4 regions of the Bifidobacterium sp. MSK.13.1 genome follow, and region 4 is predicted to be linked to each of the others. Evidence: riboswitches for the same ligand, from Rfam matches in the RefSeq annotation. Region 4 holds a riboswitch; each other region holds the start of a gene.

Region 1 (7,605 bases), on a different contig from region 4:
CGGTCTGCTCGTACGCTACCGCATCGACGGCGTGTTGCATATCTTCCAAAAAGCGCCACGCGCCATGACCCAAGGTGTGATCAGCCGCATTAAGGTCATGGCCGAAATGGATATCGGCGAGCGCCGCAAGCCGCAGGATGGCCGTATTACCGTACGTCACAACGGTCAGAAGGTTGATCTTCGCGTGGCGGCATTGCCTACGGTGTGGGGCGAGAAAATCGTCATGCGTATTTTGAGCACGCCTTCGGGCAATCTCAAAGTGGAGGATCTGAATTTCAGCGAACGCAATTTCGATGTGTTTTCCAAAGCGTACAACCGCCCGTACGGCATGGTGTTGGTGACTGGTCCGACCGGTTCGGGTAAGTCGACCACGTTGTATGCGACGTTGGGCGATGTGGCCCGCCCGGAAATCAACATCATCACGGTTGAAGACCCTGTGGAATTCCGCATGAAGGGCATCAATCAGGTGCAGGTGAACAATAAGGCGGGTATGACCTTCGCCGCCGCGTTGCGTTCGATTCTTCGTGCCGACCCTGATGTGGTGCTGATCGGTGAGATTCGAGACGAGGAGACGGCGACCATTGCGATCGAGGCTTCGCTGACGGGCCATTTGGTGCTGTCCACGTTGCACACCAATGATGCTCCGAGTGCGGTGACGCGTTTGACGGAAATGGGCGTGGAACCGTTTTTGGTGAGCTCGTCGCTGGCTGCGGTGATGGCGCAGCGTCTGGCGAGGCGCCTGTGCAAGAAATGCCGGAAGGCCGATACGGCCACTCCCGTGGAGTTGAAGATGATGGGTGTGCCATATACGCCCGGCTCTCCGTTGCCGACCGTGTACCGTGCGATGGGTTGCCGTGAATGTTCCAACACCGGATATCACGGGCGTGTGGCCATTCAGCAGGTAATGGGCGTGGACACGCAGATGGAGGATTTGATCGCGCGTGGCGCCACGTCGCTGGAAATCGAGCAGGCGGCCAAGTCGAAAGGCATGACGTCGCTTCGTGAGGATGGCTGGCAGAAGGTTCTGCAAGGCATTACTTCCGTGGATGAAGTGCTTCGCGTGACCGTGTAGTTGTGTAATCGTGTGACCGCGTTTTCAACATATGTAAAGGACAATGATGACCGATATTGAACAGCAACCCGAGCTGAAAACCGAAATGAACACCGCGACGGATCCCGATGCGCAGCCGACTTGGGATACGAACACCGATTTGTCTGGTTTGAAAGGTGTGACCATTCCCAGTACCGCTCCTTCATTCAACGAGGATCCGCGTAGGGGACGCCATTGGTCGCCCGACAATGCGATTCAGGCTGACGATGACAGTTTACGCAATATTTTCGCGTCGCTTGACGCCATGCCCGCGTTGCGGCATGGTTCCGGTACCGTTCCCGACCCCATGCCTAAGGCCGCGGTCGAGCAACAGCCGGCGGCCGAGCCTCAACAGAGCGCACAGCGGCAGCCTATGCAACAGTCAGCTGCCCCGCAAGCCGTTGCATCACAATCTGTAGCGGAACCGCAACCCGCTCCGACACGGCCTGCGGAAACACCGCTCATTGCAGAACAACAGGAACTCTCCTACGACACCGCTTTTCCGGAAACCCCGGAAAACGAAGCCGTGGATCAACAGAATCTGCAATTCGACGATGACGTGACGGAAGTCACCCCTGCATTCGAGTATCATGGACCGATCCAGCAAATCGACGGCGATCCGCCATCATTCATTCCAGGCGGCACGCCGTTCGCGCAACAGCCGGACGACTATGCGGCGTACGAGGAGAACACGCAGACCATGCAGCCTTCCGCCATCAACCATATTGCGCAGCCTGCGCCCGCTGCCAGACCGCAACCCAATATGAACAACAGGCTAATCGTGGATTTCATAGTGCCCGAAACCAATGATTCCGACGAGGACGCTGTTCCCGGACAACGCAGAATCAAAGCGCAACAGGTCAAAGAAACATTGCATGCCGAACATCCCGATGCGGATCCGGAATTCGTGGCTGCCATATGCCAGCTGGTGGAATTGAACGCGTCCGATCTTCATCTGGTGGTCAACGATCCGCCAATGCTGCGCGTGGATGGCAAGCTGCGCCCCGCCAAAGGGCTGAGCGTGTGGAACAAGGACCGCACGTATGAAGCCATCAAAGTGATGACCAACGAGCTGGAGATGGAACGGTTCAAAGACGATTTGGAACTTGATATTTCATTCTCCATCGGCGATCTGCTGCGATTCCGCGTCAACGTATACCGCGACCGTTTGGGCGTGTGCGCGGCATTACGAACCATTCCCACGGAAATCAAAACCGCGCAGGAGCTTGGTCTCGACCCGCATATCGCCGATCTGGCGTTACTGCCGCGTGGACTCGTGCTCGTATGCGGTCCGACCGGCTCCGGCAAATCCACCACGCTCGCCGCGATTGTCGACAGAGCGAATGCCGAACGCGCCGACCATATCATCACCATTGAAGACCCGATCGAATTCGTGCATCAACACAAGCGTTGCGTGATGAGCCAGCGTGAAGTGGGAACCGACACCAAAAGTTTCGCGGAAGCGCTTAAGCGCGCGCTTCGTGAAGATCCCGACATTATCGAAGTGGGCGAGCTTCGAGACCTCGAAACCATTTCCACCGCGTTGACCGCCGTGGAAACCGGCCACTTGGTGTTCGCCACCCTGCACACGCAGGACGCCGGTTCGACCGTGGACCGTCTGATCGACGTGTACCCGGAAAATCAGCAGCAGCAGATTCGCGTGCAGGTGGCCTCCACTCTGCGCGCGGTGGTCGTGCAAACCCTGATTCCACGTGCCAGCGGGCATGGCCGCGCTCCTGCCACCGAAGTGATGATCAACACTCCGGCCGTGGCCGCGTTGATTCGCGGAGGCAAGGCGCATCAGATTCGTACCGTGCTGCAATCCGGCGAAAAGGAAGGCATGCATACGCTTGACCAAGATCTGGCGAGACTCGTCAACAAGGGCGTCATCACCTTCGAAGACGCTCTTGCCAAGGTGCAGGTCCTCGAGGAATTCGAAAAACTCTGCGGCGCCCGCTCCTCCTTCTAACCTCGCCGTACCCATACACCATCTTTACACCTATCATGAGCAACACAGCAGAAACACCAACCATCATCCAGCCTGACGTTTCGGCGAACCGCGCGACGAACCTTCGAAAAAGACTCTTCACCTGGTTCGCCGAACAACGGCTGCACTGCATTGTCTTCATCGCCTACGTGACAGTGACCGTCACCGTGTCGTGTTTTCACGAACCATGGTTTGATGAGGCGCAAGCTTGGCTGATCGCACGTGATTGCTCATGGAAGGAACTGCTTACCGTACGCACCCATTACGAAGGACACCCACCTCTTTGGTGGATGCTGCTTGCCATTCCCGCCAAACTTGGCATGCCTTACGAAATAGGATTGAAATCCCTCAATCCTATGTGCGCCGCGCTGATGATCTGGCTTTTGGAATTCAAAACGAAACTACCCGAATTACTAAAGGTAATACTGCCATTTTCCTATTTTCTTTGCTACCAGTATGGCGTAACTTCCAGACCATATGCGCTTATGATCGCCGCAATGCTGCTCATAGCCATCAATTGGAACAACCGCAACACCAAGCCATGGCCAGTCATACTCAGCATGATGCTGCTATGCGCCACGAGCTCTTACGGATTGGCAATCGCCGGCATGCTTGCCTTGAATTGGACGATTCAATTTCTCTGCGGCGAACGCTCGCTTATAAAAAACAAGCAGCGTTTCGCAGGACTTGTTCTGCTACTGGTATTCGCCATTATACTGCTCCTCAACGTACTCCCCGCACCCGGCACATACCACGGTGACTTTGACATACATGGCACTGCAACAACATCACCCGCATGGGTTTCCGTATTCAACACCTGGCTGGTAATGCCTTCCGAGACGTTGTTCACTTCAACCCTGTCGGATGGCAATATGCAGTTCATCGCTCTCACGCCAAGCGAGCTGTTTATGCCGTGCGTAATGTCATGCCTGATGTGGTGTTTTCTTATTCAGATTTGCCTACGCCGGAAAACCGCATCATTGCTGCTCACCACATACTTGGGTATAAGCGTTGCGTTCACCGCGCATCTTTCCATGCATCATGCGGGAATCATCTTGGGATTCTTCATCGCCATTCTCGCCATCGATTGCGATATCGAAAAAATCAATTCCAACGATTGGCCTCAGTGGATCCGTAATCTCAACAACCGTGTTATGACTCTTCTTGGACCGAAGAAAACGGAACGGTATCTCCGTTTCTTCAAAATCCTCGGTCTTATCTTCATGCTTGTCAGCGTGTATTGGACGGCAAGCGCCAGTATTTGCGATATTCGGTACGACTATTCGTCTTCCCGGGCGGTAGCGTCTTTTATCAAAACCAACCATTTGGAGCAATACCGTTGGATGGCAGGCTGGACACGCGTCAGCAAGAACGACACCGCTTCCAATCCAGAAATCAACAAAATCATCGACAAAGGCGGATATTGCGGCGGCACCGACTGCATCGACTACACTTCTTGGTACGGCAGCACCCTTATCGATTCAGCCCCTTACTTCGACCATACGCTTCTTGCCAATGCATACAAGGGACGAAGCTATTCGTCGTGGGAATGGTGCGTTGACCCCTATGCGGGAAAGAAAGACATCGAAACATGGAAATCGTGGGGCGAACCCGAATTCTACGACACTCTGTATCAGCCATTTTTCTTCTCCGACCTTGGTTACGACAGAAACCATTACACGAAAATCAAAATCGCCGAAACCAAGACACCTTGGAAAAGCACATGGTCGGAAGGCGCCTGCGAAATTTACGTGCGCAACGACATTTACGAGAACGTATTGCATTCGCCCGATCCTGGAATCGACTGGCCCGACGGCGCAACGCGCAGATAACAGGTGGACCGGCATCCAACTGGAACGTGTCGATTGTTCGTTTATGCAAAACGTGCCACTGTCAGCACCTTTGTATAGGTTAGGTATGTTATGTACATGCAGGGGGGCTTCCGGCGAAAGCGGAAGCTGAGATAGGCAAATGCCTGACCCTTTGAACCTGTTGGTTAGGACCAACGTAGGGAGCAGACAATGGGCGATGACTCATATGCAGCTGCATTGCGTGAACAGATTGCGCAGGCAGTAAACGACGTACGCGAAACCACACCTTTGGCACAGTCGTTCACCAATTTCGTAACGATGAATCTTGTGGCCAACGCGCAGCTGGCCGCCGGCGGCACCGCAGCCATGAGCTTCCTGCCTGACGACGTGATCGACACCGCGGAAATCGCCGGATCGAACTACATCAATGTGGGCACACTCCTGCCGTTCTTCAAGGACGCGCTACCGGAAATCGCCTACAAACTGCACAAGAACGGCAAGACGTGGGTACTTGATCCGGTCGCCGCGGGCATCGGCAAAACCCGTACCGCCATTCTCGAATCGTTCCGCACATACCCGCCGACCATTGTGCGCGGCAATGCGAGCGAAATCATCGCGCTCGATGCGATGTGGGGTTTGGCACAGCATGATTCCACCGTTCCCGGCACTCGCCCGGCAGGCGTGGAAGCCGTCGACGAAGTCGATTCCGCCGTTGACGCGGCCAAACGAGTGGCTCGTCATCTTGCGAAATACTCCCCTGTTGGAGCCGGCGCGGTGGCCGTTTCCGGAGCAGTCGATCTGGTGACTGACGGCGAGCGCGTGTTCCGTTTGCCCGGCGGCAGCGCGATGATGACGAAGATCACCGGCGCCGGCTGTTCGCTCGGCGGCGTTACCGCAACGTATCTGGCCGTGGCCGAACCGCTTGTCGCCGCGATTTCGGCATCATTGCTGTATAACAGGGCTTCCGAAATCGCCGAAGCGAAATCGTCCGGTCCCGGATCTTTCCAAGTGGCGCTGCTTGACGCGCTTTGGAACGTCACCGCCGAGGAAGTCGCCGCTTCCGAAATCATCATCGACTAGGCTTTGCCGAACCCTGCATGGTATTCGGCATATCATGCAGGGTTCGGCAATTGCGTATGTGGAAAATATGGACGATTGCCGGTTCACATTGTAGGTTTTCTGAATCACTTACCGAGAAGGGTTGATTATATGAACAATTATTCATATGCATCGATGCGCGATACATTCGATATGAGCGCCTACTTTGTGGTCGGCCCGCAGGATTGCAAGAGCCGCACTATTACCGGTGTGATTGAGGATGCGTTGCGCGGGGGTGCAACGTTCATCCAGCTGCGAGCCAAGAACACCGACGCGAAAGACATCACCAGCATGGCACGCGATATCGCGCAGGTTATCGAGAACAACGGCAAATCCGATTCCGTGGCGTTTGTGATCGACGATCGCGTGGATGTAGTTTGGCAGGCACGTCACAAGGGCATCAAAGTTGACGGCGTGCATATTGGGCAAACCGACTTGGAACCGCAGGAAGCCCGCGCGTTGCTTGGGGAAGATGCCATTGTGGGCTTGTCTGCCGAAACGGAAAGCCTGGTGAAGCTGATCAACGAGCTGCCTGCCGGCTGCATCGACTACATCGGGGCCGGCCCGTTGCACGTGTCCACTACCAAGCCGGAAGCTTCCGTTGGTGGCAACGATGGTTCCGGGCATACGCTCGACGAGGCGCAGATCAATGCGATCTGCGATGCGAGTGATTTTCCGGTTGTGGTCGGCGGTGGAGTGACCGCCAACGATATGGAGATGCTCGCACATTCGAAGGCGGCCGGCTGGTTTGTGGTGTCGGCCATTGCCGGCGCAAGCGATCCGGAAGAGGCGACCCGCAATATGGTTTCGCGATGGAAGGCAGTGCGCGGTGATGCAAAGCATGGGCACGTACTGCGCAAATAGCAATCACGGATCACGAATATTTCAGAACTTCGCATCATAAGCAAGCAAAAGCAAGTAAGGAGTCATTCATGACCAGCACTTTGGCACCGGTATTGAGCATCGCGGGATCGGATTCCTCCGGCGGTGCCGGCATTCAGGCGGATTTGAAAACCATGCTTGCCAATGGCGTGTTCGGTATGACCGCCATCGCGGCGCTGACCGCGCAGAACACCACAGGCGTGACCATGGTCACGAACACTCCTCCGGAAATGCTCGCCGCGCAAATCGACGCAGTATTTGAAGATATTCCGCCGGTCGCGGTGAAGATCGGCATGGTGTCGAGCGTGGAGCTCATCAACGTGATCGCCGACCGTCTGATTGCGCATGGTGCCACGAATATCGTGCTTGATCCGGTGATGGTGGCAACGTCCGGCGCGAAGCTTATCGAAGATGACGCGATTGCGGCACTGACTTCCAAGCTGTTCCCGCTGGCCACCGTCATCACGCCGAATATGCCGGAAACCCAGGCGCTGTGCGAGTTGGCCGTCGAGCAGGGTGCCGACGCGATCGACTACGAGAATGGCGAGAGCATCTCCAGTGAGAACGACATGGTGACGGCAGGCCATATGCTCGCCGGCCATTTCGGCTGCGCGGTGCTCGTCAAAGGTGGTCATGGCACGCAGGATGCCAGCGATGTGCTCGTTGAACCGAGCGGCAAAGTCACTTGGTTCCGCGCGCGTCGTATCAATAATCCGAACACGCATGGCACCGGATGC
Region 2 (7,605 bases), 290 kb from region 4:
TGACGAGGTCGAGGATGTTGAATCCGCCGTCGTGGTGCCATCCGGATTTCGCGCGGTTCATTTCTCCGACGGGGCAGATGCGGTCGATGCCGTATTCGCCCACTTGTTGCGCGAGTGCGAACAGTCTGGATGAGCTTGTGGCGATCGCGCAGGTTTGCAGCCACTCGCGGTAGGGTTTCAGTGTGGGCAGCGCGTGTTTGAGTTGGTCCACGGCGACGATGTTAATGGTGCGGTTGAGCGGTGTCCCCAACGAGGGGAGACTGCTGGTATTGGGGTAGTAGAGCACGGTCCAGTCGGTGCCTTGCGGCGATTCGATGACGAACGGTGCCTGTGGGTCGGCCTGTGCGGCGCTGTCTGGAGTCATGGACGTCATGCACAGCGCTTGCATCTCGGTTTGAGAGCGTGCCCTGCGGATGGCGAGGGATTCCGTGTCGGAAGGGGTTGATCGTGGATATTTGCGTTGTTGCGAGTCGAGCTCGCTGGCGAGCAGTTCCGCCGTCTGAGCGGGGGAGATGGCTCCGCCGCGTTCCACGAAGATGGTTTGCGGCGCCAGGCAGCTTTGCTGGTCGTAGGTGGCCACGTCCACGGCCATACGGTGCACGGTTTGCACGTGAGTGTCCGCGCGTAGCGCTTCACGTCCGATGAGTGAGAAGCCGATGCGTGCGCCATAGCTGAGGAACGGTTTGCCCGCGCTCACGCGTGGACGGATCGCCTCGGTGGTGTGCGACGAACCGTAGGCGATCACGGCGTTCGCTTCGCCGATCGCCACGTCTTCAAGCTCTACCGTGCCGCCGCGCCACGGCACTATGGCCAATACGTCGGCGAGATCCGGGTTGATCTGTGTCAGAGAACGAGCGAACAGTACGGGCATCAGCGGTTCGTCGAACGATGATTTGCCGATGATCGCGCTTTTCGTCAGCAGACTCATGGTCATGCTCCATACGGGAATGCCGGGAACATTGCTGGAAAACACGTGGAATGTCAAGTCCGGCCCGTACAGGCGCGTGTATCCGCCGGACTTGTTCGGTCGGTATTCGTCCAGCATGCGCGGGCTTGGCAGTTCGTCATCAAGAAAACGCAATAGTTCGCGTCTGCGGAACATGCGCATGTAACGTTTCAGTTCGATACGCGTCATCGTCGCGTCATAGCCGGTGATGGAGGGAATCAGAGACTCCGCTATCTGGCGACCCTCATAATCGGGATTCGTCCACAATTCCACCGCCTCGCCGATGATGTCGACGATGTGTTCGACGGAATATGCTGCCAATGTCTGCGATCGATTGCAACGCGTTGTCTCGCACAAATCTTGGACAGTCTCAGGCGTGAGTACCGGATAACGCAACGTGGCCTCACCGCGGTCGGTGAGAACGCCGCGTGTTTCGAAATCCTCAAATACGAAGCCGCGCGGCGCATGGAAAATGTCGATGACGCTCATGCGTTTGCCGCCATCACCTCGTCGACGGCGATGGAGCAGCCGCGTGCCTCCGCACCCTTCGCACGACCGTTGAGCTCGTAACCGGAATCGGTGCGCACGCCAAGATCTTCGGTCAGAATCGCCAGACAGGAATTCCAATTCGCCAAATCGTAATGCGCGATCACCCCCTGCTCGCCATCGGCGACAGGCGTGAGCGTCGCCGGATCGAGGAACACGGAACGAACCCACGACGGCGTCGCCTTCAGATAATTCGACGAACCATCCGTATAGTACGACAGCAGATTCTGATCGTAAATCTGCGAACTCAACTCCGTCATACCGTACATGTTCACGCAATGCGTGCGTGCGACGCCAAACACCTCAAGGAACTTCGCATACAAATCATCGACGGTCATATCGGTTTTCGTACTCTTGAAACCACCGGTATCGAAAACACGCGAATCCTTCGCCAACGCATAGGTTTTGCCCCGCTCGGCAAGATAGTCAAGCAGATACAGATACGCGGACGAAGCGCCCATCAGCATCACCGGCTCGCCGTCCGCCACCGACTGATCAAGGAACTTTTCCACACCAGCGAAGTCCAAACCATCCTCATGGAAGAAGAAGCCGCTGCCCTCGCTGCCGCACTGCTCCACCGCACGCGTCAGATAACGGGCCAACGAACCATTATGATTCATCTCCCAGGCAGGGGAGAGCACCGCGATACGCATGCGCTCACGGTCAGGCATGATGAAATGACGGAACGGGCCGATCATCGACGCATCCCACACCTCAAGATCAGGATGATAGTTGCGTCCACGCTGACCCGGATGCGTAGTGCCGCTGGTCATGAACACTGCCTCGCAATCATCTTCAGACACCGAAGTGAGCGTCAGCATCTTGAACCCATCCACCGGCATCGGCGGAATATCCATCCAATCCGACAACATCTGCGGAGTCACCCTACGAGACATGCAATACGCGCGATACTGCATGTTATGGGCAAACTGGAAAGCGAAAATCTTATGTGCGAGCGCGTCGAACGCCTCATCCGGAGCGACCTCGCAACCATACTTTTCGATGAACTCAAGCACGTTTGCCTTGACTTCCTGCGCGTCGGCACCCAACGACATTGATGTCATATGCGGTATTCCTTTCTATAAACGATACTGATATTCGAAAGCAAATCAGATCTGCGACGGAACTTCAGCTTCGCTGTTTCCTTTACGACGATTGATCAGATTCGGCAGGTCGATCAGCAGTGCCTTGAGAATCACCACACAGAACGCCCCAACCAGAATCGAATTGGAGAAGAACACGTGAGCGCCGCCCTCCAAGCCGCTCAACGCGCTCGGCAGCGCGATGCCCAACAGCAGGGACAATCCAATGACCGCCTGGGAACGGTCGTCCGACTCCACCTTGCGCAGCGTATTGAAGCCCGTGCTGATCAGGCTTGCCGCGGCCGGCAGGAAAATGCCGCCGATCACAGGGGAAGGAATCAACGACAATACCGCTCCGGCCTTCGGAATGAAACCAAGAACCACAAACACCACGCCGGCGATGATCACCGGCACACGGGTACGGGTCTTGCCCTCATCCGTGACCTTAAGCAACGCGACATTCTGCGGATACGCGGTAGTGGTGAAACCGCCGATCAGCGAAGAAATCGCGGAACCGGCAGCCTCGCCGGCCAAACCATAACGAACCTGACGATCCTCAAGCTTGACGCCCTGGATCTCACTGGCCGCCTGATACACGCCAAGCGCCTCCATAATCGCAACCATATATGCGATGAAGAACGGCACAAACACCGCCGCATCAAAGTCAAAACCGCCATACGGCATAATCTGAGGAAGACCAAACCAAGGCTTCGACGCGACACCGGAAAAATCAGCCATGCCAAATACCATCGAAAGCGCAGTGCCGGCAACCAGAGCAATCAGATAGGAAAGCGCCCTGACCATACCCTTGCCGAACTGGGAAAGCGCCACCACCAGCACGCAAGTCACGATAGACACGGCCAACGTCTTCGGATCGGCAAAACCATCATCGCCGGGAGCGCCACCAAGAAACTCGCTCAACGTGAAACGCGACAGCGAAACGCCAACCAGAAAAATAATCACGCCCGACACCATCGGCGCGAACAGAAAACGCATCTTCTCAATCACACGGGTCAGACACAGCACCAAGAAAATCAGCGAACTGACAAAAATCGACGTACCAGCGGCAGCCAACGAACCAGCAGTGCCCGCAGCGATCATCAACGCATCGAACGCGGCGGACGGACCCTGCACAATCGGCAAACGCACCAACCTCGTGGCCTGAATCAATGTGACCAAACCAGACACAATGAAAATGGCATTCACCATATTTGACGACAACGCCAACGGCAAGCCAATGGCACCAGCCACAAACACCGGATCAAGCCACACATTGGACACCAACACATGCTGCAAACCCAGCAGCACATTCTTCGGAGTCAACTTCTTCGAACCCGAACCAAGCTGCTCAGGCACCTGCGACGCATCAGACACGCCAAATCCCTTCTCTTTCCACGAAACACACGGCCAAACACCAGCCGTCAGCACAGAGAAGACGCGCACGCGCACCGTTCGTAACATCCCTACGCAGGCACTACCCTGTTCAGGTCATAAGGGTCCGGGCAAACGCCCATCTCAGCCACATCGGCTCCCCTGTACTCTTCGGACAACCACCAGCATAACGACACGCATCGATACCGGCAACCACCACAACCCAACACATATCCTCCACATTTTCCCAAGAAAAAACAGTCTTGACTTTTCCGAGTATTCGTTATATGGACACGCGAAACGTATTTGATACAGGGGCGCGGTATTCTAAACCACGCATTAAAGAACCGCAAGACTTTTCTTGCCCAAAAACATTGAAGGTGGTTTCGGTGACTTTCCACGCCCCGTTAGATCTCACGATCCATGATTCCCAAGGTATGTACGATCCCGGCGCCGAGCACGACGCCTGCGGCGTGGGTATGGTCACCACCCTCAACAAGCGCCCCGAACGCAAAATCGTCGACGACGCCATCGAAGTGCTCGTCAACCTCAACCACCGCGGAGCCGTAGGCGCCGAAGAAAACACCGGCGACGGCGCAGGCATCCTCATGAGCATGCCCGACGAATTCATGCGCGCCACCGCAGGCGTCGAACTGCCCGAAGAAGGCCACTACGCCGCCGGCATCGCATTCCTCGACCGCGACATCGCCACCTCCGGACAACAAGAACAAGCCATCGCCAAAATCGTGCGCGAAGAAGGCCTCGAAGTACTCGCATGGCGCGTCGTACCCACCAACCCGGACGGACTCGGACTGCAGGCGCTCGCCAGCATGCCCGCGTTCAAGACGCTGGTCGTGGCCGACCCCGAAGGCCAGCTCGCAGGCATCGAACTGGACCGCAAGACCTTCCGCATCCGCAAGCGCGTCGAACACGAGGTGGGCATCTACTTCGCGTCCCTGTCCGCACGCACCATCACCTACAAGGGCATGCTCACCACCATGCAGCTCAAGCCCTTCTTCCTGGATCTTTCCGACGAGCGCATGAAGGCGAAGATCGCCATCGTGCACTCCCGCTTCTCCACCAACACGTTCCCGAGCTGGCCGCTGGCCCAGCCGTTCCGCCAGCTGGCCCATAACGGCGAGATCAACACCATCCAGGGCAACCGCAACTGGCTGTCCGCACGTGAAGGCCGCCTAAGCTCCGAACTGCTCGGCGAATTCAAGCCGCTGCTGCCGATCGCTACCCCGGGCTACTCCGATTCCGGCACGTTCGACGAATGCCTCGAACTGCTGCACCTGTCCGGACGTTCCATGCCACATGCCATCTCCATGATGCTGCCGCCGGCATGGGAGAAGAACGACCAGCTTGACCCCGATGTCAGGGCGTTCTACGAATACAACAATACGCTGATCGAACCGTGGGACGGTCCGGCGCACATCATCTTCACTGACGGCACCCAGGTCGGCGCGCTGCTCGACCGCAACGGCTTCCGCCCCGGCCGCTGGCAGCTTACCGACGACGGCTACATCGTGCTCGCATCCGAAACCGGCGTGCTCCCGGAGAACGCCGAGGAACACATCGTGTCCAAGGGCCGCCTGGAACCGGGCAAGATGTTCCTCGTCGATACCAAGGAAGGCCGCATCATCCCGGACGAGGAGATCAAGAAGTCCCTCGCGTCCCAGCATCCGTACCGTCAGTGGGTCGAAGGCAACACCGTCGAGATGAGCCAGCTGCCCAAGCGCGAGCACGTCAACCACTCCGGCCAGTCCGTGCAACGCCGCCAGCGCGCCTTCGGCTACACCGAAGAGGATCTGAAGCTGCTGCTCGCCCCGATGGCCAACACCGGCAAGGAGCCGCTCGGATCCATGGGCAATGATGCGCCTATGGCCGCGCTTTCCTCCCGCAGCCGCATGCTGTTCGACTACTTCACCCAGAAGTTCGCGCAGGTCACCAATCCGCCGCTCGACTGGGAGCGTGAAAAGATCGTGACCTGCCTTGAATCCGCCATCGGTCCCGAGCCGAACCTGCTGGCCGATTCCGAACTGCATGCCAAGAAGATCCTCATTCCGTTGCCGGTGCTCAACTCCGACGAGATGGCGCAGCTCAAGCGCCTCGACCGCGCCAAGATCCTCGGCGGCTACTATAAGCCGTTCGTCGTCAAGGGTCTTTATCAGGTCGCTGGCGGCGGCAAGGCGCTGAAGGAACGTCTCGACGAGATCTTCCAGGAAGTCGACGAAGCCATCGAAAACGGATCCAACTTCCTCGTGCTCTCCGATCGCGACTCCAACTACACGTGGGGACCGATTCCGTCGCTGCTGCTCACCTCCGCGGTGCAGCACCATCTGCTGCGCAGACACACGCGCACCCAGATCTCCATGGTCGTCGAGGCCGGCGATGTGCGTGAAATCCACCATGTCGCTCTGCTGATCGCCTATGGCGCGGCGGCCGTCAACCCGTATCTGGCGTTCGAATCCGTCGAAGACCTGTCCCGCAAGGGCTATCTCAACGTCGATGCCGAAACCGCGGTGAAGAACCTGACCAACGCGTTGTCGACCGGCGTGCTCAAGATCATGGCGAAGATGGGCGTCTCCACCATCATGAGCTACCGTGGCGCACAGCTGTTCGAAGCCATCGGCCTGAACAAGGACGTCATCGACGAATACTTCACCGGCACCACCTCCCGCGTCGGAGGCGTCGGACTCGACGAACTGGCCGAAGAGGTCGCCATCCGCCATCGCGTGGCCTACCCGTCGCAGTGGACCGCCCGCCCGCACCGCAACCTGCGCACCGGCGGCGACTACAAGTGGCGTCGTACCGGCGAAGACCACCTCAACGACCCTGAAGCCATCTTCCTGCTGCAGCAGTCCACCCAGCGCGGTGACTACGACATGTTCAAGAAGTACTCGGCGCACATCAACGACACCTCCAACCGTTTGATGACGCTGCGCGGCCTGATGAAGTTCAAGTCCGATCGCAAGCCGATCGACATCAGCGAGGTCGAACCGGCCAGCGAGATCGTCAAGCGTTTCTCCACCGGCGCCATGAGCTATGGCTCCATCTCCCAGGAGGCGCACGAGACCCTCGCGATCGCCATGAACACCATCGGCGCACGTTCCAACTCCGGTGAAGGCGGCGAATCCGAAGACCGCATCAATGATCCGCTGCGCTACAGCAAGATCAAGCAGATCGCATCGGCACGTTTCGGCGTGACCAGCGACTACTTGGTGCACGCCACCGACCTGCAGATCAAGCTCGCCCAAGGCGCCAAGCCTGGCGAAGGCGGACATCTTCCTGGCGCCAAGGTTCCGCCGTGGATCGCCAAGGTGCGTCACGCGACTCCGGGCGTCGAGCTCATCTCCCCGCCGCCGCACCATGACATCTACTCCATCGAGGATCTGAAGCAGCTGATCAACGACGCGAAGATGGCCAATCCGAAGGCCCGCGTGCACGTCAAGCTCGTTTCCGAGTTCGGTGTGGGCACCATCGCCGCAGGCGTTGCCAAGTGCCATGCCGACGTGGTGCTGATCTCCGGCTACGACGGCGGCACTGGCGCGGCTCCGCTCAACGCCATCAAGCACGCCGGCACCCCGTGGGAGATCGGCCTGTCCGAAACCCAGCAGACGCTCGTGCTCAACGGCCTGCGTTCCCGCATCACCGTGC
Region 3 (7,605 bases), on a different contig from region 4:
CACATCAAATCCGTCGAAAGCCTCGACCAAAGCAACGAAATGGAGCGAGGCCTGAAAAACCGCCACGTCCAGTTCATCGCCATCGGCGGCACCATAGGCACCGGCCTGTTCCTAGGCTCCGGCAAGTCGATCGCACTGACCGGCCCGAGCATCATTTTCGTGTACATCGGCGTTGGCCTGATTATGTTCCTGCTGATGCGTGCCATCGGCGAAATGATGTACAGTGATCCTAGCCAGCACACGTTCATCAACTTCATCACGCGCTATCTCGGCCGCGGGTGGGGCAAGTTCGCCGGCTGGACGTATTGGATCGTGCTCATTCTGACCGGCATGACCGAAATCACCGCCGTAAGCACATATTTCGTAACGTTCTTCGGCACATTCGGCATAGACCTGAACTCGTGGAAGTGGTTGATCGAACTGTGCTTCCTCGTAGCGCTCACCGGCATCAATCTGATTGCGGTGAAAGTGTTCGGCGAGGCGGAATTCTGGTTCTCCATGATCAAGATCACGCTGATCGTCGGTCTGATCGTCACCGCCATCGTGATGCTGATCATCGGCTTCAGCTACCCCGCCACGCACATCGAAGGCGTGGACGGCACGGTGTCGGGTGCCACGGTGAGCCTTACGAATATCACCGACGGCTTCCAGCTCGCGCCGAACGGTTGGATGAACTTCTTCATGAGCTTCCAAATGGTGTTTTTCGCCTACCAGCTCATCGAATTCGTGGGTGTCACGGTGTCGGAAACGCAGAATCCGCGCGAGGTGCTGCCGAAGGCGGTGAACGAGCTGATCATGCGTATTCTGATCTTCTACGTGGGCGCGCTGATCGCGATCATGGCTATTGTGCCCTGGCGTAACTTTCACGAGAATTCCGATGGCTCGTTCGGTTCGCCGTTCATCATGGTGTTCAAATATGCGGGTCTTGATTGGGCCGCCGCCCTGGTGTTCTTCGTGGTGATTACGGCTGCCGCGTCGGCGTTGAATTCGCTGATTTATTCAGCCGGTCGTCACTTGTATCAGCTTGCTTCGGATTCCGAGTCGCCTGCGATGGCGCGTTTGGCTGAGGTTTCCGACCACAAGGTGCCTGCGAAGGCGATCGTCGCTTCGGGTTGCATGATTCTGTTCTCCCCGATCATCAACGCGATTCCGGGTATTTCCGGCGCGTTCGTGCTATTCGCTTCGGCCGCCAGCGCTGTGGTGATTTTCATTTACGTGCTGACGATGCTCGCCCACCACAGGTATCGTCAGAGCAGCGATTTTCTACCGGACGGTTTCGTCATGCCCGCTTGGCAGGTGTTTGATTGGATTGCGATCACGTTCTTTGTGCTCGTGTATGTCACGTTGTTCCTGTCGACGGACACGATTGGTTCTGCGATTGCCGGTCTGATTTGGCTGGTTGCGTTTGGCGGATATTGCCTGCTACACGAACGATTCCAGAATCGCGATCTTAAGGAAGCCTTGCAGCAGTAACGTTTGCAGGTAACGCAGGATACAAGTAAGGGGCGTTTGCCGAACGTGAGTGCATCACGTACATTCGGCAAACGCCCCTTTCAGCATGGTCTTTGCGCGAATCCCCATTACGGGATCCAGCGCAAATCAGCCGATGTAGTCGGCCTCGTTCGTCGGGCTGGACGGCACGGCATGATCTTCCGTAACCTTGCCCAAGCCAGACAAATACGCTTCACGACCCGCTTCGATCGCCTTCTTGAACGCGCGTGCCATCAGCGGAATATTGCCGGCGGAAGCGATGGCCGTGTATGCCATCACCGCGTCCGCGCCCATTTCCATGGCTTCCGCAGCCTGGCTCGGACGGCCAATACCAGCGTCGATGATCACCGGAACATTAGAGTTCTTGATGATCACTTCAATGAAATCGCGTGCACGCAGACCCTTATTCGAGCCGATCATCGCGCCGAGCGGCATTACGCAAGCCGCACCCGCGTCTTCAAGACGCTTCGCCGCAATCGGATCGGGGAACATGTACGGCATGACCACGAAGCCTTCTTTTGCCAGCTGTTTCGTGGCTTTGATGGTTTCCTCATTGTCGGGCAGCAGATACTTCGCCTCATGTTCGATCTCCACCTTCACGAAGTCCGTCTGGCACACTTCGCGGGCGAGACGTGCAATACGCACCGCTTCCTCGGCATTGCGTGCGCCGGACGTGTTCGGCAGCATGGTGATGCCTTTCGGAATGTAATCGAGCAGATTGTTTTCGGTGGTACGGCAGCGACGCAACGCCATGGTGACGATCTGCGTGCCCGCGTTCTCAATGGTCGCCTTGATGAGGTTCAGATCGTAGCGGCCGGAACCGAGAATGAAGCGGCTCGTGAACTTGTGTCCGCCGAGGATCAACGGATCGGCGTCGCCGGTGGCGATTTCGTCATACGCGTGCGCATCCGGTTCCGGCAGCAGTGCGGTGTTCGTGGTGGTGCCGACCAGCTCGTCGAGCGTGGCGTTCGGTGCCGCCGCGAAGTCTTTTTCCGCGGTGGTGATCGTGTTTTCGGTGCTCATGGTTAATCCTTACTATGCGATTAGTGTTGTGTCATTCGTTGCGATTTGCGATTTGCGATTGCAATTGCAATTGCGTTTGTGGTTGCGTTTCGCTGTCAGGCGTCTTCTTCGCCGAGAATCAAGCGAGTGATCATATTGGCTTCATGGCAGGCGACCACACCCACGCGCGGTGCCATCAGACCAGCGCCCGGCACCGGAGCGGTTTCGCCGTCGCCGCAGAAGTAGAAATTCTTCGAAACGCGACGAGTATTCACCAAATTGGAACTGCGGAATCCCGCCATTCCAGAAGCGCTCACCAGCTTCTTGTTCGGCAGATTCTCAAGCACGGCATTCACCAGCATCGTCTTGTTTTCCGGCACGTCGAACGCTTCGCAAATAATATCCTCATTGTCGAACAGCGTCGGCACGTTCTCGTCAGTCACTTTCACGGTATCAATGGTGATATCGATAAAAGGATTGATCTGACGCAAGTTACTGCGCAATGCTTCCGTCTTGTACTGCCCAAGATCCTTCAAAAAATACTGCTGACGATTCAGATTCGTCATATCCACGCGATCAAAGTCAATCAAATGTAGGTGACCGACGCCAATGCGGGTCAACGCCACCGCAATGGTCGATCCGAGGCCGCCGCAGCCGCAAATGGCCACGTGCGCCGCGTCGAGCTTGTCTTGCGTGGCTGCGGTATGACGGTCGAGCAGGGCCGCACGGATTTCTTCGCGGCTGACGAGCGTGGTCGGGTCGGGCTGGTTGTCGAAAGCGTGCTGGCGGGCGTCGATCTGCGCCTGCGATGCGGATGGTTCAAAAGTCATGGTTGTTCTCGTATTCTCGTTTTCCGTTCGTGCGTTGTTTTTGCCGGGTTGGTTGTGTTTTGTATGTTCTTGCGATTGTTACGCGTGCATTGTGCCGGTCGTAATCGCAAGAAATTTTGAAAGTGGTTCAGCCGCCCTGCACGAACGTGACGATTTCCAACGTATCGGTGCCCTTGAGCTGCGTCTGCGCACGCTGGGTGCGAGGCACGATCTCACCATTGAGCTCGACAGCCACGCGGTCGGCGCGCAGGCCCTTGCTTTCGATCAGTTCGGCCACGGTGATCGGCGTGGCGATGTTCTCTTCCTTACCGTTGATGATCATTGCGGTTCCCTTCTGTGTCTGTCATGACACATGCTTTCCTGCACTCCGGATGTCCGTTTCTGGTGAATCGGACATCCGGAGGTTCATTGTCGGTCTCTAAATGTCCGATTCTGCAGAATCGGACACGCACGGCATCTATTTCAGTCCACGAATGTCCGATTCTGGTGAATCGGACACGTAGGCGCTTGTTCGAGCCGCTTGTGCGTCCGTTTCTGCAGAATCGGGCACTCAAGGTTGGTACGAAAAAAGGGTCGCCGAAGGAACCGTACCCTATGAGGTGGTGCGCCCCTCCGTGACCCTAATCACGCGATATTCGGTTATCGCGAACGGAAGATGAGATACGTCTTGCGGCGTGAACAACCCGTCTCCTTACGGCGGCATTACCCGCATCAAGTCCTCGGTCGAAGCTCTATGAGCTCCCTCTCAGCCTTTCGGCTCCCGTTCGGTTGTGCCTTCATCTTCGCGCACGCGCCCGACAAGCTTGCGCCGGTTCACGTTGGGTTAGTCTTGATGTGAACATGTGCGAATCGGCTGAGTGCTTGCAAGGAAGGGGAAGATGATGATGGACGGCGAGTTGGCAGGATTTGCGATTCCTCGGCTTGGTATGGGAACGATGGCTTTGGCGATTGAGGGGCGCCCGGATCGCGATACCGCGATTCGTACGATTCATGCCGGTTTGGACGCGGGTGTTCGCTATTTGGACACGGCTTGGTCATATTATCTGCCGAGCGAGCCTGGCACCGGCACTGCGGAAGACCTTGGCTACGGCGAAAAGTTGGTGCGTGATGCGCTCACTTCGTGGAATGGCCCCCGAGATGAAGTGCTGGTCGCCACGAAAACTGGCTATCGACGCACCATGGAGGTCCCCGCTTTTGTTGCTCCTGTGTCCGATTCTGGAGAATCGGACAAACAGGGTGCCGGATTTGGGGTACAGATGTCCGATTCACCAGAATCGGACACTCAGGGGCGGGATTCTGAGGGATGCAGCCGTCGGCCTGGCGAGGAACGCCAGCATTTGCAGGCGGCGGGCAGTCAATACGGGTGGATGGCGGATTCGCGCCCCGAAACCATGATTCGTGACGCCAAGGAGTCCGCGTTGCACTTGGGCGTCGATACGCTCGACCTGTTGTATTCGCATGGCCCCGATCCCGCGGTGCCTTACGAAGACCAATGCGGCGCGTTGAAGCAGCTGCTCGACGAAGGCGTGATCAAATATGCGGGCATCTCCCGTGTGAATAACGAGCAGATCGATCTTGCGCGCGGCATTATCGGCAGCGGCTTGGTCGCCGTGCAAAACCAGTTCTCGCCGTCGCATCCCGATCCGGAACATACGATGGAGCATTGCGCCGAATTGGGGCTCGCTTTCGTCTGTTGGTCGCCGCTCGGCGGATTCCTCGATACGTTCGATCAGAGCGCGTACGATCCGTTCCGCACGGTTGCCGCGCAACGTGGTTGCTCCTACCAGCGTGTGGTGCTGGCGTGGGAATTGACCCGTTACGAACGTCTGTTCACCATTCCCAGCGCTCGCAATCCGCAGGAAATCAACGATTCCTTCGCTGCAACGCAACTTCAGCTCACTCAAGAAGAGCTTGCGATGCTTCCTTGCTGATTATCGTTTCCTTTTTGGGCGTTTTCCTGTACTTGCACGTTGCGATCGAAAAATGTTTACAGTAAAAGATATTATCGAGACATAACTGATGGGCATCGAATAAGGCGAGGTGAAGCGTGGGCTTCGAGCGGGAGTCGTTTGACAAGCTGATGAAAGTGGTCTGGGGTAAGAAGTCTCAGATGCAGCAGGCGATGTCGCGTGATTCCAAGGGCGAGCCATTCATTATTCGCGAGCTTGAGTTCAAGGGCGCGCAAACGCCCTCGCAGTTGGCTACCGCGTTGAAGGTCACGTCGGGCAGGATTTCCACGCTGTTGGCTGCGTTGGAAAAAAAGGGTCTGATCGAGCGTGAGGTCGATCCCAACGACCGACGCATTGTGCATGTGAATCTTACCGAGCAGGGGCGGGCGAAGGCCAAGCAGCAGCGCGAGGATATGCGCGACGCCGTCTGCTGGGTCTTTTCGCAGATGGGGGAGCGTCGCACGCGCGAATTCGTGGATCTTACCGAGGAATTTGCCACATACGTGACCATCTGCATCCCTGGCCAGCCCCGCCCCACCGCCGAAGAAGTAAAGCAAGCCTTCGCAAAAGCCGAATCTGAAGATCCTGCGTAGGGACTGCCTACCACGTAAGCGTGCGCCTCACATGTGCCGTTCGCGACTGTAAGCTTGGCCAAACGGCCTTGAGTGTGTCGCGAATGGTATATGTTGGCCGCGCGCGACCGAGCTGAGAAGAATCGCTCTCAGCAAATACACAGAAATATGAGATTGTCTTACACTGTAAGTAATTAAATATCGTAAGACAATTCAATAGGACTTATGTAAATCATTAATCGCAATTCGATCAACTCATGTAGTTGATCCAACCAATCCATCAATCGCAAAAACTTCAAACGCAACACAAGAGAAGGAATCCAAGCATGTTCCGCATTATGCGATACCTCTCCAAAGCGGAGATAGGCCAGATGCTCATTGCACTGGTCAGCATCGTCGGGCAGATCTGGCTTGACCTGACCCTGCCGGACTACATGTCCGACATCACCACCCTCGTGGAAACCCCTGGCAGTGAAATGCACGATATTTGGATCGCCGGCGGCAAAATGCTGCTTATTTCGCTTGGATCGGCAGCATGCGCCATCATCACCGGCTATTTCGCGGCACGCATCGGCGCATCGTTCAGCCAGCGTCTGCGTTCCATGGAATTCCGCAAGGTAGAATCGTTCGGACCGGCTGAAATGAGCCGATTCTCCACAGCCTCGCTGATTACGCGTTCCACGAACGATATTACGCAGATTCAGATGTTCATCACCATGGGATTGATGATGATTGTCAAATCGCCGATTATGGCGGTTTGGGCCGTCTGCAAGATTGCGGGAGACGGTCTCGAATGGACGCTCGCCACCGGCATCGCGGTAGTGGTGCTGCTGGTCTCCATCACGATCCTCATGGTTCTCGTCATGCCGAAGTTCAAGTCCATGCAGCGACTGACCGATAACATCAACCTTGTGGCGCGCGAGAACCTCACCGGCCTGCGCGTGGTGCGCGCCTACAATGCCGAGGATTACCAGGAAGCCAAGTTCACCAAGGCCAACAAGGAACTCACCGACACCCAGCTGTTCACCAACCGTGCCATGGCCTTCATGATGCCGTTGATGAACACCATCATGAACGGTCTTATGCTTGCCGTGTACTGGATCGGCGCCTACCTGATCGACGCGGCCGACGCGGCCGACAAGCTCACCACCTTCTCCAACATGGTGGTGTTCTCCAGCTACTCCGTGCAGGTGATCATGAGCTTCCTGCTGATGAGCATGGTGTTCGTGCTGTGGCCGCGAGCGGACGTGTCCGCACAGCGCGTGCTCGAAGTGCTCGACACCGAACCGCTGATCACCGACGGCACCCGCAGCGATGCTGGCGAAGCAGGCAAGCAGGGCGAAATCGAATTCCGCAATGTTTCCTTCACCTACCCGGATTCGCGTGAAGCCATGCTCGAAGGCATCAACTTCACTGCCAAGAAGGGCGAAACGGTCGCGTTCATCGGCTCCACCGGCTCCGGCAAATCCTCGCTCATCAACCTCGTGCCGCGTTTCTATGACGCGACGCAAGGCGAGGTGCTCGTCGACGGCGTGAACGTGCGCGACTACACGCTCAAGGCATTACGAGACAAAATCGGATATGTGCCGCAACAATCCTTCCTGTTCAAAGGCACGATCGCATCCAATGTCAGCTATGGCGACAATCCGCTCGACACCACCGATGCCGGCATCGTCGACATGACCGATACCTCGACCGCGGCCGGCAGAAAGCGCGAAAAAGAGCTGATCGCAACGCAAAACGAGCATCGCACACTCACTT
Region 4 (7,605 bases):
CGCGCGGGTCTGTGTGGATGAAGGCATGTTCGTGCCGGCACGTACGCTTTCGGTTGCCGCTTCAAGGATGGATGACGAGGAGCGCGACGGTGCCGACGTGGTGCAGATGCAGTTCCTGAGGTCGTTGAACAACTGAACGGCGTGCTTTCCGCAGTGCGCCAAACAGACGTTGGCGATGCAGTAAATCGAACATTTGTGCGATAATGTGTGCATGGCGGCTCTGACCGGCAAAACATTGAAGACAGTGACAAGGCAATGACAATGACAAGGCATGACGATTCCGAACAACTCGCATGGGATTTTGACGCTTCTGAAATGGGCGGCGATACGGGCTCCGCGTCAACCGCTGTGGTTCCCGACGGGGGAGTCAGCTCATATGCGCCGGGCAGTGAACGCTGGATCGCCGCATTGCAGCCAACCGATGCCGACGCCATGCGGTTGACCCGACTTGATGTCTCGTCCATCAGTGCTGAAGCCGCGGCTCGATTGTGGGCGCGTGTGGCGGCGTGGGTGGAATCCGACCAGATCGCATACTACATCGATGACGCGCCGGTCTCGTCCGATGCCGCCTATGATGCGAGAATACGTTGTCTGCAGGCGTTGGAAGCCCAGTTCCCATCCCTCGATTCCGCGCAATCGCCGACGCATCGTGTCGGAGGCACCTTCTCCAATGATTTCGCATCGGTACGCCACCCGTCTCGCATGATGAGTCTTGACGATGTCTTTTCGCTTGAGGAACTGCATGAATGGTACGACGGTGTTATTCGGGGACTTGATTGGCCTGAGACGAAGCCTTTGCCGATGACATGCGAAGTGAAAATCGACGGTCTTGCGCTTAACCTCATCTACCGTAACGGCGTGCTCGAGCAAGGTCTGACCAGAGGTGACGGCGTGATCGGCGAGGATATCACGCTCAATGTGCGCACCATCTCCACCATTCCGCAGAATCTTGCGGGACCGGAAGAAGACATTCCCGAATTCGTGGAGATCCGCGGTGAGGTCTTCATGCGATGGGACGATTTCAACACGCTCAACAAAGAAAACGAGGATGCTGGGCGCGCGCCTTTCGCCAATCCACGTAACGCGGCTGCCGGAAGCCTGCGGCAGAAGGATCCGCGCATCACCGCCACCAGAAGGCTGAGCTTCTATGCGCATGGCATTGGAACGCTCCAGTGGGGCGCCAAACGTGGTGCCGACCATGATGCGGTCAACAACCAATCCGAAGCGTATGGGTTGTATAAGAAGTGGGGCATACCCGTTTCGCCACATAACCGTGAGGTCACCACATTCAGCCAGATTCTCGACATGATCGATTACTACGGCGAGCATCGTGGAGACATCGAACACGCGCTCGACGGCATTGTCGTAAAAGTGGATGATTTGGGATTGCAACGATCGTTGGGCGCGACCTCGCGTGCTCCGCGTTGGTCCATCGCCTACAAGTACCCGCCGGAGGAAGTCAATACGGAACTGCTTGACATCACCGTGCAGGTGGGGCGCACCGGCCGTGTGACCCCAGTGGCCATATTGAAGCCCGTATATGTTGCGGGTTCGACGGTGTCGAGAACCACCTTGCACAATCCATTCGAAGTGGAACGCAAGGGTGTGCTCATCGGAGACACCGTTGTGGTGCGTAAGGCGGGCGATGTGATTCCCGAACTCGTAGGTCCTGTGCTGGAACGCAGGGAAGGACACGAAGGCCAGCTGCGCCGTTTCGTGATGCCTTCGCACTGCCCGAGCTGCGGGGCGGAACTCGCTCCGGCCAAAGAGGGGGACAAGGACATCCGCTGCCCGAACGTGGAATCCTGCCCGGCACAGTTGACCGAACGTATCATCAATCTGGCATCCAGGAAAGCGTTCGATATCGAGCATTTAGGCGACCAATCCGCCATCGCTTTGACGAATCCGGAAGAGGACCGTCCCGATTCGACGGCCACCTACGCGCCGAACATCACGGAAATCGTGGTGGAGCCGGGCGCGGAGCCCGAACCGTACGAGCCTGTGGAAGGTCTGGAGCTGCCGGCCCGCCAAACACCGGTGCTGTCCAGCGAAGCCGGTCTGTTTTCGTTGACGTCCGCCGATCTGCAGGATGTTCGCGTATGGCGTGAAGCGCCGATCATCGAAATCCACGAAACCATCGGCAAGAACGGCAAACCGAAAAAGATACGCAAACGCATTGGCGGATCGGGACTGTGGCATCAGGTTCCGGCGTTCTGGACAGCTCCTACAGTTGCAAGAAAACGTAAGGACTCCGTCGACGAATCCGCGGAATATCCCGAATATGACGTGCCTGAAGATGCCGTGGTCGTTCGCGAGGAAACCAAGGTGTCGCGTTCCGGAACATCCAGTGTGCAGCCGATATATATACGCCCCGCGGAAAACACGAGGAAAATGCTTGACGAAATGGACAAGGCGCGCCATGCCGACCTATGGCGTGTGCTTGTGGCCCTGTCCATTCGACGGCTCGGTCCTCCCACGGCGCGTACCATCGCCAACACATTCGGTTCGCTCGACGCCATCGAACAAGCCAGCGTGGATGAACTGTCACAGATAGACGGCATCGGTCCGGAAATTGCCGAATCCGTGGTCACCTGGTTTGCTTCGGCCAAGAATCCAGGCGATTGGCGTGGCATGGTGCTGGAAGCATGGAAGGCAGCCGGAGTGGGAGTCGGACAGGCACAGACCAGTGCTCTGCCGCAGACACTGGAAGGCAAGACAGTGGTCGTCACTGGTTCGTTGGTTGATTTCTCGCGGGATTCCGCCAAAGAGGCGATTATCTCCCGCGGTGGAAAGGCCGCAGGATCGGTCAGCAAGAAAACCGATTGGGTGGTCGTCGGCGAAAACGCTGGTGCCAAAGCCGCCAAAGCCGAGGAATTAGGCGTTCCCATGCTAAACGAGGACCAGTTCAAAATACTGCTGGAAAACGGAACGGTATGACACCGGCACGTCAAATTGGCAACGTAATCACAAGAAGGCTCTGGCATGCCGCGCTTCCAGACGCTAGTCTGGTACGCGGCTAAAGGAGGAACCATGACCGACGAGCGCACCATCGAAGCGCGCATCTATGAGCGACTCAGCAAAGTAATCGACCCGGAACTGGGCCGATCCGTGACCGATTTGGGCATGATCGCAGCCATAGACGCGATACCGGTGGAAGGTAAGGCGAACACCTACGAGGTTCGTGTGGAGGTCGAACTGACGGTGGAAGGCTGTCCACTGTCGCAGACTATCACCAACCAGATCAACGGAGCGGTGTCGTCATATCCGGAAGCGACATTGCTGCCGCGCATCGAAGTCGGGTCCATGAGTCAAGACAAGCTCACCCAACTTGTGGCAGGCCTCAAGGCCGAACGCAAACAGAATCCGTTCAACAAGCCGGGCATCAAAACCCGTATTTTCGCCATAGCATCCGGCAAAGGAGGCGTCGGCAAGTCTTCCGTCACTGCGAATCTTGCTGCCACATTTGCCGCATTGGGGTACGATACGGCCGCCATCGACGCCGACATCTATGGTTTCTCACTGCCGCGACTGTTCGGCGTGCATGCTCAACCAACCAATCTGAACGGCATGCTCATGCCAGTCACCGCATGGGGTGTGAAATTGATTTCCATCGGCATGTTTGCCGGCGCCGATCGTGCGATCCTTTGGCGAGGCCCGCGATTGCAGCGTTCTCTTGAACAATTCCTTTCAGACGTATGGTGGGGCGAGCCTGACGTGCTGCTGCTCGACTTGGCACCAGGTACCGGCGACATGGCGATTTCCGTGGCGCAGGCTCTGCCGAACGCGGAACTGGTGGTGGTCACCACGCCGCAGCCATCCGCCTCGGACATTGCGGTCCGCTCCGGCCTGGTGGCATTGCAGGTACCGATGAAGGTACGCGGCGTTGTGGAGAACATGAGCTATTACGAGCATCAGGGCGAACGCCTGCGGATTTTCGGCGAAGGTGGGGGTGCGCGTGTGTCGGAGCAGTTGACCGAAAGCCTTGGCTATGATGTTCCTTTGCTCGCACAGCTACCGTTGGAGCCGGAATTGCGTGAGACCGGTGAGGCCGGCCGCCCCGCCGTGTTGAACGAGGATGGCGCGTTGCGCGCCGATGGCATTGGCGAGACGTTCAGGAATCTGGCCGAATCGTTGATGCACAGACCTATGTGATGTGCGGGGCACGTATCCAGGCCGTCATGACCTGCGGTATGGACAGTGGCCTAATGCGGCTGCGGATTCACAGCTCATCCGGGGAACGTCTGGGTGGAAAACGAAGCGAAATGAAATGACCCTTGTGAAAATCTTGTGCCTTGTGTAGTATCAAGCGCAGACACGGGGGCCGTATGGCTGAGAGGAAGCAAGCGCTTCAACCGTATGAACGTATACCGGGTAATGCCGGCGCACGGACGTCTCTCTTTTCCCGTGCCTTGACATAGAGAAAGGCACATTCATGACCGTAAATGAATCTTCCGTGGTGAAGAAGCATAACAATAAATGGCGAGTTGTTGACATCGTCGTGGCCGCTATCATCGCGGTTGCGGCTGGCGTGATTTTCTGGGGCTGGGATGTCATCTGCGCCGCTCCGATTACGCTTTTCGAAGCGGTGACGCCGGGCTTCGAAGGCTTGTTGAACGGCATCTGGCTGTTTGCGGGTCCGCTGGCCGCCATCATCGTGCGAAAGCCTGGCGCTGCGTTGTTCGCTGAAACCCTTGCCGCCGCTCTGGAGCTTGCCATGGGCAATCCGTGGGGCATCGGCGGTTCTTTGATTATCGGTATCTGCCAAGGCCTCACTGCCGAAATCGGTTTTGCGATTTTTGCATACAAACGTTGGGATTTGCTGTCGACCACCATCGCTGGAACCCTCGCCGGCTTGGGATGCTTCCTGTATAACTGGACCGTGAATCCTGCTTGGGCAGGTTTGCGTATTGTCGTCAGCTGCGTCACTTCCGTTATTTCCGGCGCTCTGGTGGCTGGAGTCCTGATGTATCTGCTGCAGCAGGCCATCGCTAAAACAGGCGTGCTTGACCGTTTCGAATCCGGCCGTGCGAAGGCCTTGGTATGACGATTCGTTAATGAAGTCCCGTATCGCATTCACAGTGGTGGATACGGGACTTCTTTGATGCGTGTTCGTTCTGCAAACGCGGAATGCAAGAGGGATGAAAGAACGATTCATGGGTACTGATGCAGAAAAATCGTTTTCCGCAGCCGGGGTGGTCGCACGCGATTGGGGATGGCGACACGCCTCACGTAAGGATTTCGCGTTAAGGCATGTGGATTTCACCATACAGCCAGGGGAGCGCGTGTTGTTGTTGGGCGCTTCCGGCGCTGGAAAATCGACGTTGATGTCCGGTCTTGCCGGCGTGCTCGGCGGCGATGACGAAGGCGAGCTTGAAGGAGAGCTGCTGATTGACGGAGTGGACGCCCGTCAGGCACGCGGACGTTCCGGATTGGTGTTGCAGGATCCTGACGCGCAGACGATTCTGGAACGTGTGGGCGATGACACCGCTTTCGGTTGTGAAAATCTGAATCTGCCGAAAGATGAGATTTGGAGCAGGGTCCGTTCCTCGCTCGACATTGTTGGACTCGGCTACATGAAACTTGACCGCTCCACACGCAGACTGTCCGGCGGCCAGCGCCAGCGTCTGGCCTTGGCCGGCGTGCTCGCCATGCATCCCGGACTGCTGCTGCTCGACGAACCGACGGCCAACCTCGATCCGGAGGGCGTCAAGGAAGTGCATGATGCGGTACGCCATGTGCTGGAACAGACCCGTGAAACCTTGGTGGTGGTGGAACACCATATTGACGTATGGCTTGATCTGGTGGATCGGGTTATCGTACTCGGCAAGCCGGAGGCCGACTCGCATGTCAGCGGCGTCATCGCAGACGGCACTCCGGAAGAAGTGTTCGGCAGCATGGCATCGGTGCTCGCAAAGGGCGGCGCATGGGTTCCAGGACGCACCATCGAAAGTCATACCCCCGAATCCAGCCAATCGTCGGGAGATGTTGTTCTGCGAACGGAGGATCTCAGCTTCGGGCGTGACTTCGCGCTTGGCGAGCATGTGAACCTCGTGTTCCATGCTGGCGAGATCACCGCACTGACCGGCAAAAACGGCGTGGGAAAATCCACGCTCGCGTTGACTTTGGCCGGCTTGCTCAAGCCGATTTCCGGCCGTGTGAGCATGGATGAGACCATGGTTCCCGCACGTAGGGAGAACGACGTCTTCACTTGGAAAAGTCGGGATCTGCTCGGACGGATCGGCATGGTGTTCCAGGAGCCGGAACACCAGTTCGTCGCATCCAGCGTGCGTGACGAAGCGGCGGTCGGCCCCAAATCCATGGGCAAGAGCGAAGAAGAGTCTTACGCTATAGCCGACAACATGCTTGAGCGTATGAATCTTGCTAGATTCGCTCAAGCTAATCCGTTCACATTATCGGGCGGCGAAAAAAGAAGGCTTTCCGTTGCCTCCATGCTGGCCGCCGCGCCGAAAGTCTTGGTGATGGACGAGCCGACGTTCGGCCAAGACTTCACCACATGGACGGAAATGGTGAAACTGATCGCCGGTGCGCGTGACGCCGGCTGTTCCGTCATCATGGTCACCCATGACGAACCATTGATCGAAACGTTGGGAGCGCGTCGCGTTCTCGTAAGCGAGGGGGAGTGAGATGGAACAGTTGGAAACTATCAGCGTGGTACCGCACAAGGAACGTCATGACGATGCCAAGCCGGCATCGCCGTCATGGTTCGTGGCAAAAATCAATCCGGTCAGCCGTTTCATCGGCGCGCTGATACTATGTATTCCCATGTTCGTGACGCTGGACGTGGTCTCCGCGTCCGTGGCACTCGCATTGGAGGTGTTGTTGCTCTGGATTGGCGGCGTCGCTCCGTGGACGGTGCTTCGTAAAACCTGGCCGGTGTGGATTGCCGCTTCGGGAAGTTTCATTTCCGTGTCGTTGTATGGCAAGACCTCCGGGGCCGTGCTGGTCAATCTCGGTGATGTCGTTGTGATTTCGCAGGGATCGTTGTACTTGGCGTTGGCCACGTTCCTGCGTGTGGCGGCCATTGCCGTTCCCGGCGTGATTCTTGCGCTTGGTCTTGATCCGACTGATTTGGCCGATGGTCTGGTGCAGATTCTGCATTTGCCGTCGCGTTTCGTGTATGGCGGTTTGGCTGGCATGCGCATGTTTACTTTGCTGCAGGATGATTGGCGTGCGCTTGGGCAGTCCCGTCGTTCTCGTGGATTGGGCGACGGCAGCGCCGTCAAACGTGTGTTCTCGCAGGCGTTCAGTCTGCTGGTCGTGTCGATTCGACGCGGCACGAAACTCGCCACCGCCATGGAAGCTCGTGGTTTCGGCGCGGACGCTCCGCGAAGCCAGGCTAGGAAATCGAGCTTACATGCCGTCGATTGGCTGTTTTACGTGATTTGCGTGGCCGTGCCGGTGATTGCGTTGTCTTGCGCTTATTTCACCGGTTACTGGCATTGGGCTTTTACCGGCACTGGCAATTAATCGGAGCAGGGCTGCGCAGTACGAGGTTTGTTGAATGCGCGGCGGATTTGCGAAGGGCGTTTCATTCGTTGTATGGAATGGAACGCCCTTCGCATTTGCCCGTTGTTTTTCTCAAAA

What was found. Region 4 has a riboswitch for thiamine pyrophosphate ahead of KSY55_RS04585 (ECF transporter S component). Riboswitches for the same ligand answer to the same signal wherever they lie in the genome.
Region 1: another riboswitch for thiamine pyrophosphate. It lies ahead of KSY55_RS06110 (hydroxyethylthiazole kinase); the one in region 4 lies ahead of KSY55_RS04585 (ECF transporter S component).
Region 2: another riboswitch for thiamine pyrophosphate. It lies ahead of KSY55_RS03205 (solute carrier family 23 protein); the one in region 4 lies ahead of KSY55_RS04585 (ECF transporter S component).
Region 3: another riboswitch for thiamine pyrophosphate. It lies ahead of thiS (sulfur carrier protein ThiS); the one in region 4 lies ahead of KSY55_RS04585 (ECF transporter S component).

Annotation. Positions count from the first base shown of each region.
Region 1 is NZ_JAHOMM010000004.1:107,006-114,610, forward strand. Features, by position in the region: gene KSY55_RS06095 (GspE/PulE family protein) at 1-1,072, shown strand, start outside; gene KSY55_RS06100 (PilT/PilU family type 4a pilus ATPase) at 1,119-3,059, shown strand; gene KSY55_RS06105 (hypothetical protein) at 3,095-4,909, shown strand; TPP riboswitch at 5,000-5,108, shown strand; gene KSY55_RS06110 (hydroxyethylthiazole kinase) at 5,099-5,968, shown strand; partial or broken gene KSY55_RS06115 (thiamine phosphate synthase) at 6,098-6,835, shown strand; gene thiD (bifunctional hydroxymethylpyrimidine kinase/phosphomethylpyrimidine kinase) at 6,919-7,605, shown strand, end outside.
Region 2 is NZ_JAHOMM010000002.1:109,642-117,246, forward strand. Features, by position in the region: gene KSY55_RS03195 (acyl-CoA reductase) at 1-1,435, opposite strand, end outside; gene KSY55_RS03200 (coenzyme F390 synthetase) at 1,432-2,556, opposite strand; gene KSY55_RS03205 (solute carrier family 23 protein) at 2,602-4,035, opposite strand; TPP riboswitch at 4,016-4,119, opposite strand; gene gltB (glutamate synthase large subunit) at 4,335-7,605, shown strand, end outside.
Region 3 is NZ_JAHOMM010000001.1:515,032-522,636, reverse strand. Features, by position in the region: gene KSY55_RS02185 (amino acid permease) at 1-1,473, shown strand, start outside; gene KSY55_RS02180 (thiazole synthase) at 1,600-2,514, opposite strand; gene thiF (sulfur carrier protein ThiS adenylyltransferase ThiF) at 2,610-3,323, opposite strand; gene thiS (sulfur carrier protein ThiS) at 3,451-3,645, opposite strand; TPP riboswitch at 3,994-4,097, opposite strand; gene KSY55_RS02165 (aldo/keto reductase) at 4,202-5,254, shown strand; gene KSY55_RS02160 (MarR family winged helix-turn-helix transcriptional regulator) at 5,371-5,865, shown strand; partial or broken gene KSY55_RS02155 (ABC transporter ATP-binding protein) at 6,171-7,605, shown strand, end outside.
Region 4 is NZ_JAHOMM010000002.1:397,548-405,152, reverse strand. Features, by position in the region: gene KSY55_RS04600 (tetratricopeptide repeat protein) at 1-136, shown strand, start outside; gene ligA (NAD-dependent DNA ligase LigA) at 262-2,937, shown strand; gene KSY55_RS04590 (P-loop NTPase) at 3,031-4,152, shown strand; TPP riboswitch at 4,305-4,407, shown strand; gene KSY55_RS04585 (ECF transporter S component) at 4,433-5,044, shown strand; gene KSY55_RS04580 (ABC transporter ATP-binding protein) at 5,154-6,644, shown strand; gene KSY55_RS04575 (energy-coupling factor transporter transmembrane protein EcfT) at 6,646-7,488, shown strand.